One region of the Halomonas sp. R57-5 genome, then DNA from elsewhere that is predicted to be linked to it. Evidence: predicted binding sites of a transcription regulator. Region 1 holds the regulator's gene; the other holds the start of a gene.
What was found. The regulator FNR, encoded in region 1, switches genes on or off when oxygen is low (the NO sensors DNR and NnrR bind a similar motif). The targets are predictions, from matches to a motif close to TTGATNTANATCAA.
Positions count from the first base shown of each region.

Region 2: HALO_RS11960 (copper resistance CopC family protein) is a predicted target of FNR. The motif match lies at 849-862, and genes of this name have one in related genera.

Region 1 is NZ_LN813019.1:1,195,420-1,202,638, forward strand. It holds gene HALO_RS05355 (DUF294 nucleotidyltransferase-like domain-containing protein) at 1-1,449, shown strand, start outside; gene HALO_RS05360 (DNA polymerase III subunit epsilon) at 1,455-2,108, shown strand; gene ttcA (tRNA 2-thiocytidine(32) synthetase TtcA) at 2,210-3,121, shown strand; gene fnr (fumarate/nitrate reduction transcriptional regulator Fnr) at 3,114-3,860, opposite strand; gene hemN (oxygen-independent coproporphyrinogen III oxidase) at 3,943-5,376, opposite strand; gene HALO_RS05380 (sulfite exporter TauE/SafE family protein) at 5,455-6,147, opposite strand; gene ccoS (cbb3-type cytochrome oxidase assembly protein CcoS) at 6,144-6,389, opposite strand; gene HALO_RS05390 (heavy metal translocating P-type ATPase) at 6,386-7,219, opposite strand, start outside.
Region 2 is NZ_LN813019.1:2,599,382-2,602,818, reverse strand. It holds gene HALO_RS23615 (hypothetical protein) at 1-118, opposite strand, end outside; gene HALO_RS11965 (hypothetical protein) at 155-706, opposite strand; gene HALO_RS11960 (copper resistance CopC family protein) at 1,069-1,440, shown strand; gene HALO_RS11955 (copper resistance D family protein) at 1,606-2,349, shown strand; gene HALO_RS23350 (hypothetical protein) at 2,499-2,840, opposite strand.

The sequences.
Region 1 (7,219 bases):
CGCGCCGAAGGGGGTGTCACCATGGCGGGCTTTATGTTGGCCAAAGTGAGCGAGTGTATGCGTGAGCCGCTGCTAATGGCGGCGACGACCGATATAGCCAGCGCGGTCAAACAGCTCAACGCTAGCCACGCCGATAGCCTGCTGGTAGAGACCCAGGACACCCTGGGGATGGTGACTAAAACCGATCTGCTCAATGCCCTGGTGCTGCAGGGCAGCGCGGTAACATCGCCGGTGGATGAGATTGCCCATTTTAATTTGGTGACTGTCGCGCCGGATCAGTATTTATTTGAGGTATTGGTGCTGATGACCCGCCATAAAGTGGCCCGGGTGGTCGTGATGGAGCAAAACGCCTTGAAAGGCGTTGTTGAGCTCACTGACGTGCTTAGCTACTTCTCAAGCCGTAGCTATGTGGTGAGTCTGCAGGTAGAGCAGGCAACCAGCTTAGAGGCGCTTGCAGCCGCCAGCCAGCGTACCCCGGAGCTGGTCAAAGCGCTGATGGCCCAGGGCGTTAAGCTGCGCTTTGCGATGGATCTGCTCGCCGCACTGAACGGTCGCATCATCAGTAAAGCCTGGGAGTTCACCATTAATGAACGCTACCACGGGCAGAGCTGCATGATGGTGATGGGCAGCGAAGGGCGCGGTGAACAGATTCTCAAAACGGATCAGGATAACGGCCTGATTCTGGCCGATGAAACCCAGTGGCCTGACCTTACAAGCCATATGCAGACGCTCACTGATACGCTGATTCAGCTCGGTTATCCGCCGTGCCCCGGCAATATTATGGTGTCTAACCCCGAGTGGGTGGCCACGGTGTCGCAGTGGAAAGGCCATATCGCCAAGTGGGCCAGGGAGCGTGATGGCGACAGCCTGATGAAGCTGGCGATTATGCTCGATGCCCATGCGGTGGCGGGTAACCCAAGCCTACTCGAAAGCGTTCGCGAAGAGCTGTTTGAACGCTGCTCGGGCGATGAGCTGCTGCTCTCCTATTTCGCCCGCACGGCGCTGCGTTTCTCGACGCCGCTGACGCTGTTTGGCTCATTGAAAAAGCCCCAGCACGGTATCGATATTAAGAAAGGCGGCATTTTCCCGATTGTTCACGGCGTGCGCACCATGGCACTTGAACGGCGGATTAAAGCCACTTCAACACTCGACCGGCTTGACGCCCTGGCCGCCGATGGCCGTTTGGATCGCCGCTTTGCCGATGACCTGGGTGAAGCGTTGGCACTGTTTTCCGAGCTGCGTCTTAAACAGCAGCTAAGCGTTTTGGAGACGCCTGCCGGTCATCAAGCCGGTGCCTCAGACGTCAACGCCCAAAACGGCAGCCGCGCTAACCGTGTGGTGGTGCAAAATCTCTCTTCCCTGGAGCGCGACCTATTGCGCGAAGCGATGCATATTGTCAAAGACTTTAAGCAGCGGCTTTCCCATCGTTATCATTTGGAGTATTCGTGAGCGGAATGCGGCTGTTAGATCGACACGTAGGGCTATTTAGCGGTTCATTGCGCACCTTACTGCGCCGTGAAAGTGATCGTCGGCGTTGTGCGGATTCTCCCTATGCGTGGCTGTTTCAACCTTATATGGGCGATGAGCTGGTAGCCCTCGTCTGTACGACAACGCTCACGTCGGCATCGCCGGTGATCAGCTTGGCGGCGGTGGTGCTGAGCCAGCAGCAGGTACGAACCAGCCGCGCTTTTGTGATGACGTTAGGCAGCACGAAACAGCCCGAAAGTGCGAAGCTGCGCCGTCATCATTTGCTATGTGAGGCAGGGGAGGTGCAGCCGCCAAGCAGTGATAACTTGAGCGCGTTAGTGGAATTTATCGGCAACCGGCCCATAGTGGGCTGGCAGTTGGAGCAGCGCATTGGAGCGTTGAATACACTACTGACTAAGCGGCTGAATTTTGCGCTACCCAATGCCCAGGTTGATGTGGCGAGACTGCATCAGCGCCAACTGCGGCGTTTGCATCCGGAGGTAGAAGCGCCCAGCAGCTTCGCCCAGGCGCTGGCATGCTGGCAGGTGCCTGCCATGGGTGTGCAAAGCGTGCTTGCCGAGGCAACCGCCAGCGCACTTCTGTATATGCGCCTACAGCGCGTTATGGCGGAGGTGGCATAGGAATGGTGGAAGCACTAGTGTTTGGGTCAGGCGGTGAGTGTTGTTAGAATGTGGCAATATTTCCTCTTTTAGCGCCTTTCACTATCGGCAGTGCTTATTTCATGCAATCCCTAGATTATTTCGACCCGCATTTTGACACGCCAGATGTTGCTCCTGCAGCCTCTCCAGACGCTGTGCAGGCTGATGCTAAGCAGAAGCGTGAATTTAACAAGCTGCAAAAGCGTCTGCGCCGAGAAGTGGGCAATGCGATTATTGATTACCAAATGATCAATGAAGGCGATCGCGTGATGGTGTGCCTCTCCGGCGGTAAGGACAGCTACACGATGCTGGAGATTTTGCGCAACTTGCAGCGCAACGCGCCAGTTAACTTTTCGTTGATAGCGGTCAATCTGGATCAGAAGCAGCCGGGCTTCCCTGAGCATGTGCTGCCTGCCTATCTGGACAAACAGGGGGTGGAGTATCATATCGTAGAACGCGATACCTACTCGGTGGTGAAAGAGAAAACCCCTGAAGGTAAAACCACCTGCGCGCTCTGTTCACGGCTTCGCCGCGGCTCGCTGTATGGGMTTGCCGAAGAGATTGGGGCCAATAAAATTGCCCTGGGCCATCACCGGGAAGATATTCTTGAAACCCTGTTTCTGAATATGTTCTTCGGCGGCAACCTGAAAGCGATGCCGCCCAAGCTGCTATCCGATGATGGTAAGAATATCGTTATTCGGCCGTTGGCCTACTGCAAAGAAGCGGATATTGCGGAATTTTCGCGGCTGATGGCGTTCCCAATCATTCCCTGCAACCTGTGCGGCTCCCAGCCTAATATGCAGCGTCAGGTGGTCAAAGAGATGCTCGCCGAGTGGGATGAGAAGTTCCCTGGCCGTCTGGAAAGCATGTTTAAAGCGGTGACCAATATTGCGCCCTCCCAGCTGGCAGACCGAAGCCTGTTTGATTTTGAGGGCTTAGAGGCGAAGCAGGCGGAGCTGCTGGCGGGTCGCATCCAGGCCTTCAACGTCAGCTAACCGTTTGCTCTTCCTCTTCGGCGAGGGTAATCAAACGCGGCATATCGAGAATATTGACCTCTCGCCCGGAAACCGCCACCACGCTTTGTTGCTGAAAGCGGCTTAAAATGCGGCTGACGGTTTCCACCGCTAAGCCCAGGTAGTTGCCAATATCGGCCCTCGGCATTGAGAGGCGAAAACTGTAGGGCGAGTAGCCCCGGCGACGAAAACGGTCCGAAAGGGTAATCAAAAAGGTGGCCAGCCGTTGATCGGCGGTTTTTCGCGAGAGTAGGCGCATCATGCGTCGGTCATCGCGTAACTCTTTGCTCATGCTCCGATACAGCTGGCCACGTAGCTCAGGGATCTCTTCTGAGAGCAAATCCAGGCGGTCAAAAGGAATCTCGCAAACGGTGGTGGTTTCCAGGGCGATAACGCTACCGGGGTAGTGCTCTTCATCAATGCCATCCAGCCCCACCAGTTCACTGGGCAGGTAGAAATTGGTCAACTGCTCACTGCCGTTACCTTCGGCGGTGACCTGTTTCAAACTCCCCGAACGCACCGCGTAAACGCTGGTAAAAGTATCACCCTGGCGAAACAGCGGCTCGCCTTTTTTCAGCGGCGCACGGCGGCGAATAATCGCATCGAACTGCCCCATATCGTCCAACTCAAGGGCAAGCGGCAGGCACAGCGAGCTAAGGCTGCAGGTTTGGCAGCGCGCTTCGTGGAGTAGCGAGCGTCGGCTGCTCATAGGTTCCAACATGCGGTGCTCCTTGAGTGGGTCAGGATAAAATTAGCAAATTCTTACTTATTGTGGTGCCGTTAGCATGCCTGCAATAAGGTGATTAAACAATCTTAGAGTAGCGCTGCCCTATTTGCCCAGAAAGATGGGTATCGAACGCCATGGCTAAATGGCGCACCAGCAGTCGACCCATGGGCGTGGCGTTAAGTCGATCACCACTACGGGTCAGTAGGCCATCTTGCTCAGCGCTCTGTAAACGCTCCAGAGCGGGGGCAAAATAGCGGGGGGCATCGATGTTCCAGCGCTGGCTGACCGCAGCCAGATCAATGCCCATATCGCACATCAGCCGCTCAATCACATCCCGCCGGATTAGGTCGTCATCACTCAACCGCACGCCTCGCACAGTAGCGAGCTGACCCTGATCCAACGCCGCCTCGTAGCTTGCCAGATCGCTCGGGTTCTGCGCGTAGACGTCATCAATACGTGAAATCGCCGAAACGCCAAGCCCGATTAAATCGCACTGGGCATGGCTGGAGTAGCCTTGGAAGTTGCGCTGTAGCGAGCCGTCGCGCTGAGCAATGGCCAGGCTATCATCAGGCCGGGCAAAGTGATCCATGCCGATATGTACGTAGCCAGCCGCGGTGAGCATTTCAATCGTGGTGCGCAGAATTGCCAGCTTCTCTTCACCGCCCGGCAAATCATCGACATTAATACGCCGCTGGGGAGCAAAGCGCTCGGGCATATGGGCGTAGTTAAATACTGAAAGACGCGCCGGATTGAGTTCAATCACCTGGCGGAGGGTATTCGCAAAGCTCTTTTCTGTCTGAAACGGTAAACCGTAAATAAGATCGAGATTGAGCGAGCGAAAGCCCAGGCGATGCGCCTCTTCCATCAGCGTTTCGGTGAGTACCCGCGGTTGAATGCGGTTAATGGCTTTCTGTACCAACGGGCTTAAATCCTGCACGCCCAGGCTAATGCGGTTAAAGCCTAACGACTGCAGGTGGCGCAGGGTAAATACATCCGCTTCCCGGGGGTCTATTTCAATCGCGTAGTCGCGATCGGCAGAGGACGAAAGGCCAAACCGGGCATCCAAACGATCAATCAGGTCGCCCATCTGATTCAAGCTAAGAAAGGTCGGCGTTCCGCCACCCCAGTGTAGCTGCTCCACCGGTCGTGATGTATCCAAGTGGCGTGCGGTCAGCACCATTTCACGGTCGAGCCGGGATAAGTAAGGCTCGGTCAGGGCGGTGTTCTTGGTGGCGATTTTATTGCATGCGCAGTAGAAACAGATCTTGCGACAAAAAGGCACGTGAACATACAGCGACAGCGAACGCTGACTGGCATTGCTACGCTCTAGTGCCTGGGTCAGGTCACCGGGGGTGAATTGGTCGTGAAATGACAGCGCCGTGGGGTAAGACGTGTAGCGTGGTCCGCTGGTGTCGTAGCGGCGCAGCAGGGCTTCATCCCACACCGGCTGCAAGGGCGCTGCCGCCACAGACGAGGCAAGAGGTGAAACCGCAGGGGCATGAACGGGCATGAAGGGGCGCTCCGACGTGAGGTAATGCCGCTAGCCTAACCCGTGACGAAAGCGTAAAGATTGAGCCATGTCATGCTATTAGAGGTTGTGTGCCGTAAGAGTCCAGAGCTGCCACAGCGCAAACGCGATAATCGTTAGTGCCGCCACGCTGCGCGTCGCCGGGTGGCGAATCAAGTGGCTTAGCTGGCGCGCAGCGAGGCCAGTGACGAGCAGCGCCGGCAGGGTGCCTAGCCCAAATGCGCCCATTAGCAGCGCGCCCTGGAGCGGGTCGGCAATCGCCAAGCTCCAGGCCAACATGGAGTAGACCAGCCCACAGGGTAGCCAGCCCCAAAGTGCGCCCAGCGCGAAGGCTTGAGGGATATACACCACCGGCATTAAGCGCCGCCCCACAGGCTCGATAAAGCGCCATAGACGGCGGCCAACCGCCTCCACTTTGAGCAGCCCTTTCCACCAGTTGGCGATATACAGTGCCATCAGGATCAGCATCAGCGCGGCAAACACCTGAAGCAGCATTCGTGCCGTGGCGGAAAGCGAAAATAGCGTGCCCAGCAGGGCAACCAGCGCGCCTGCGCTCATATAGCTAATAATACGGCCAGCATTGTAGCTGAGTAGCAGCCCCCCCATACGCGCTGGATGGCGCATGCTGGGGGGTACTGCAAAGGTGAGGGCGCTCATAATGCCGCCGCACATACCAATGCAGTGGGCACCGCCCATTAAGCCAAATACGAATGCCGCCAGCAGCGGCGGTAGATCAAGCCCTGTGGGATTCATGGCCGAGGCTCTTGGTCGTCGGGGGCGTTTTTATCTTTTGGTGCGACGGTTTTTTGCTTGGCTGGCGGGCGCTGGCGGCGCTGTTCGGGGGGAAGATCGTTGTCGTCCTCATCAAACAAGATGCGGTGCGCCGGGCCTTCTAAATCGTCGAACTGATCATTTTTGACCGCCCAGAAGAAGGCCCAGACGGCGAGTCCGAGCAGAATCAGCGAAAGCGGAATAAGCAGGTACAGAATCGTCATGCGGTTACCGGTGTTGACGTGCCAAGCGTTGGTGCGGGCTGGGGGCGCCAGCGTGACAGCCGCAGGGCGTTACCCACCACCACTAGCGAGCTAAGCGACATACCAATCGCGGCTAGCCAGGGCGGCACCAGCCCCATCGCCGCCAGCGGCAGCGCCGAAACGTTGTAGCACACTGACCAAATCATGTTCTGGCGCATGATACGCCGCGTTGCGCGGGAAATCTCGATGGCCTCAAAAATTCGCATTAGACGTGGGCTGAGCAGCACCGCATCGGCGCGGGTCCGGGCAAGATCTGTCGCTCCATTCATGGCAATCGCTACATCAGCGCCAGCCAAGACTGGCACGTCGTTGATGCCGTCACCAATCATCACCACAGTTTCGCCAGCGGCTTGGAGTTCTTTCATTCGGGCCAGCTTGCCCTCTGGACTGGTACCCGCGTGCCAGGTGGTAATATTGAGCTGGCTGGCCAGGCTTTCCACTGCATCCTGAGTGTCGCCAGAAAGCAGCTCTACGTTTAACCCCTGGGTCTGGAGGGCCGCGATCGTCGCCGCAGCGTCATCGCGAACGCCGTCATGCAGACCAAACCAGGCGCGGGGCATGCCGTTTTCGCTAAGCAGCAGCCATTGGCCCTTGGCGGGCGCCGACATACTGCTAGCCACGGCGCCATCGACAGCAAATTCGTACTTGCCCAACCGCCAGCGGGCACCGTTTAAGCTGCCTTCAAGCCCTTGCCCGGTGTGGCTGTGAATATCTTTGGCTTGCAGCGTCGCATCCCGGAATGGCCGAAAGGCGCGGGCAATGGGGTGCTCCGAATGGGCCTCAAGGGCGGC
Region 2 (3,437 bases), 1.4 Mb from region 1:
AGAGGTACTTGGCCAGCGAAGCGATCGCCAAGCCAATTAATAACAGCATGGCCAGGGGCATCAACCAGCCTAGCCACCCCATTGACCCCATAAAAGCAAAACATTCCGCGTTCATCATGCCATCACTCCTAAAAAAAGAGGCAATCGCCAAGGCTTATTGCGGGCCATGGTGGCTGGGCATGCTTCCTCTCATCTGTTCACGCTGCTCATCGGTCAGTAAGTCCTGCATCTGATTATGCATGCGCACGTTATCAGCCATCATATCGCCATGAAGGTTGGCCATTTGAGCATGCAGCGCCTTTATTTCCTCTGGTTCAGGGCGTTCAGTCTGCATGGTTTGCATCATGTCGTCGCGCAGGTTCATCAATTCGCCCATCCGCTCAAGCTGGGCCGCGCGGTGTTCTTGGCGCATCTCACGCATGGTACTCATCTGCTGCTCGTCGAGCATACCGCCAATGCCGGACATACTCCCCATGCCTTCCATCATTGGACAAGGCATCATCCCGCTTTGCCCTCCCATCATCATTCCTGGGTACATGCCTTCTTGACTGCCCATCATCATGCCCGAACCCATACCGACTTGGCCGTCCATCATATTGCCCTGACCTTGGGCGCCTTGGCTCATACCTTGAGCGAAGATGGCGCTGCTGGGGACACTGAGGCTTGCAGCCAGACCAATGGCAAAGATCATCTTGTGCTTAACCATGATATTTCCTCTTATCATGTTGCTGGTCGAGACATCGCCTTATCCATTAAAAATGGAAGAAGGCGGAGTTAGCTTTCGTTATAAGCCTACAACCTATAGGTGGCCCAAAGGTAAAGGAGAAACCGATCCCAATACCTAAGTGTTGTCACAGATCATTTTTTCCGCCATTTTCAGCCCTGTTTCAGGTAGGTTGGCACGTTATAACACCGACTCATTTCCATGAAGAAAAGCACGACGCCATGCGCCTTGTTCGCCAAACAGGGCAGATGAACGATGTAAGAAGGCTCAGCCGAATCAGTTTTAGCGCCTCCGCGATGAAGTAACGGCATCCATTCAACCCTAAAAATATATAAGGATACGGTATGCAAAAGAAGACGAGTTCGCTCCCTATCATTCACGCTACCTTAGCAACGCTGTTGCTGTCGCTAGCAATCCCAGTGCTGGCCCATGAAGGGGGCGCAAGCACTTCGCCTAAGGATGGCGTCACCATTCAGGATTCCCCAGCAGAGATTGGCATCGAGTTTGGTGGCATGATGCGCATCACCCAGTTTGAAGTGACAGGCCCAAACGGCCCCGTTCCTCTTGATGGTCAGCCAGGCAGTGAACAGGTCGAACGCTACGTCGTGAAGCCCGGTGAAATTCTTTCGGCTGGGGACTACCAGGTGCACTGGCGCGGCCTATTGGATGACGGACACATGATGTCCGACGGTTTTAACTTCTCGGTCGAGCCCTGACCCGTGGCTTGGTGGTTCTCCGAAAATAGCCTCGATGTCTGGACCGTCGCGATGATTCTCGTGGCGGCCGGGATTTACCTTAGCGCCCTAGTCGCGACGGGGGCCGTGTTGTTTCGTCTAGCGTTTCCCCGGCTCCCTGATCACGACCGGAGGCGCGTCGCCCGCATGGGTGTCCTTTCTGCCTGGGCGGGGGTCATCCTGATTCTGTTCCAGTGGTCTTTAGAAGCTGGTTACCTTGGAGGCGGCAATATAGCGGCTGCAACCAACCCAATGTTGCTCGGGATCGTGTTCGATGGCGCGTCCGGGGGTCGACTAATACTGGTGGTAGCTGGTTTGCTGCTGGTCCAGGCGATTCAGCTTAATAACTTAGCGTTCTCGAAAACAGCCAACAGCTTGAGCCTAGTAGGCGTTTTATTGGTGATGCTGGCATTCGTGCAGGTGGGGCATACAGTAAACACCCCACGCCTCGTTCTGGCTGTCTTGCTGATCGTTCACCTGATGGCGGCAGCATTCTGGGTAGCCTCGCTGTGGCCGCTGTTCCACTTAGTGGGGCAACATTACAACCACGGCAATACCGCCCGCATTCTGACCCGTTTCGGGCAACTCGCCATGGGCGGAGTTGGCGTGTTGGTACTGGCGGGCGTCACTTTGGCCACGCTGCTAACAGGCGGTCTCACACCCCTGCTCACCACGGCATATGGACAGTTCTTGATCGGCAAAGTATTGATTGTCGCGGTGCTGCTGTTATTTGCTGCCGCGAACAAGTGGCGGCTTGTACCTGCCTTTGAGAGCGGCGATGCAACAGCCCCACGACGTTTGCAGCGCAGTATTGCGCTGGAGGTGGTGCTGGTCGTGGTTATCCTGCTGATCACGGCGGTGCTGACAAGGGTGACATCACCGAATGGGTGACCGTCAGGACAACCACCTTAGGTAGTTAAGAACCTAGCTTAATAGCTATAAGCAACGCTATCCGGAAGGCAAGGCCGATGCCATCCGCGCGCGACAAGAGATGCACACCCGCCACGTGGCCGTGGTGGTTCGTGGCATCTTGATGTGGTTCAGAAATTGTAGCCCAGACCAATCGTATAAGCCCAGATACCGTCCTCCTGAAACGCATCGGTGGCATCGTCGGTATCGCTGAACAGGAACTGATACTCAGCGCGAGCGAGGAAATAGGCCTTGGGCAGAACATAGTATTTCATACCCGTTTCCCGTCCCGCGAAGGCGCTGTCTTTGACGCCGTCTCCATAGATACCACCGAGGCTAGCACCGACGAAGGGCCGCGCACGACCATCAAGGAACTGATGGGTTAGGTAACCACGGGTTGAGCCGTTCCAGAAACCATCTGTGACGCCCGCCTTCGCCTTCGACATCGGCGTAATTGACGCTTTGCCGAACACCGGCAACCATGTTATCCCTCAGATACCAACCAAGATCAACAGTCTCACGCCGAAGTTTCCGCTATTAAAATTCCGATCGTTACTGCCAGTTCCAGAGATCGAAAACTCACGGACACCCCCTTGTGGGCCGTACTCTGAGTTTTGGGCGGATGCTGCCCTAGGCAGAACAGCGAGAAGACAAAAAGCCATTGCTGCAGTGTTGACTCTATTCATGAGGAGACCCTTCCTGACATTATTAGGATTGTATTTCCATAATGCACTATTCGTTATCTAGCGCGGATAGTAACGCGACCGATACCTTGGCGATCAAACGACACGGACCCGCACCATCATGTTCAGGGTCTGACATCACACGATCTGTGCGTTAGCACACACGTATATGATGGAATCTGAAAAACTGGCTACCGGATTGAGGATATGTGCTTCACCACAGCCGATCGACTCACCATCGGCATTATGCTCGGCTACATCGTATCCGGACTGATCATTCTTAGGCATCAGTTCCCGGCTGCCTTGCTAGCAACGGTTCTTTACTGATCATTTATTAGTTCTGGTCGACCGGTCGATTCCACCGCCTCGACTGGGTCAGCGACGCGA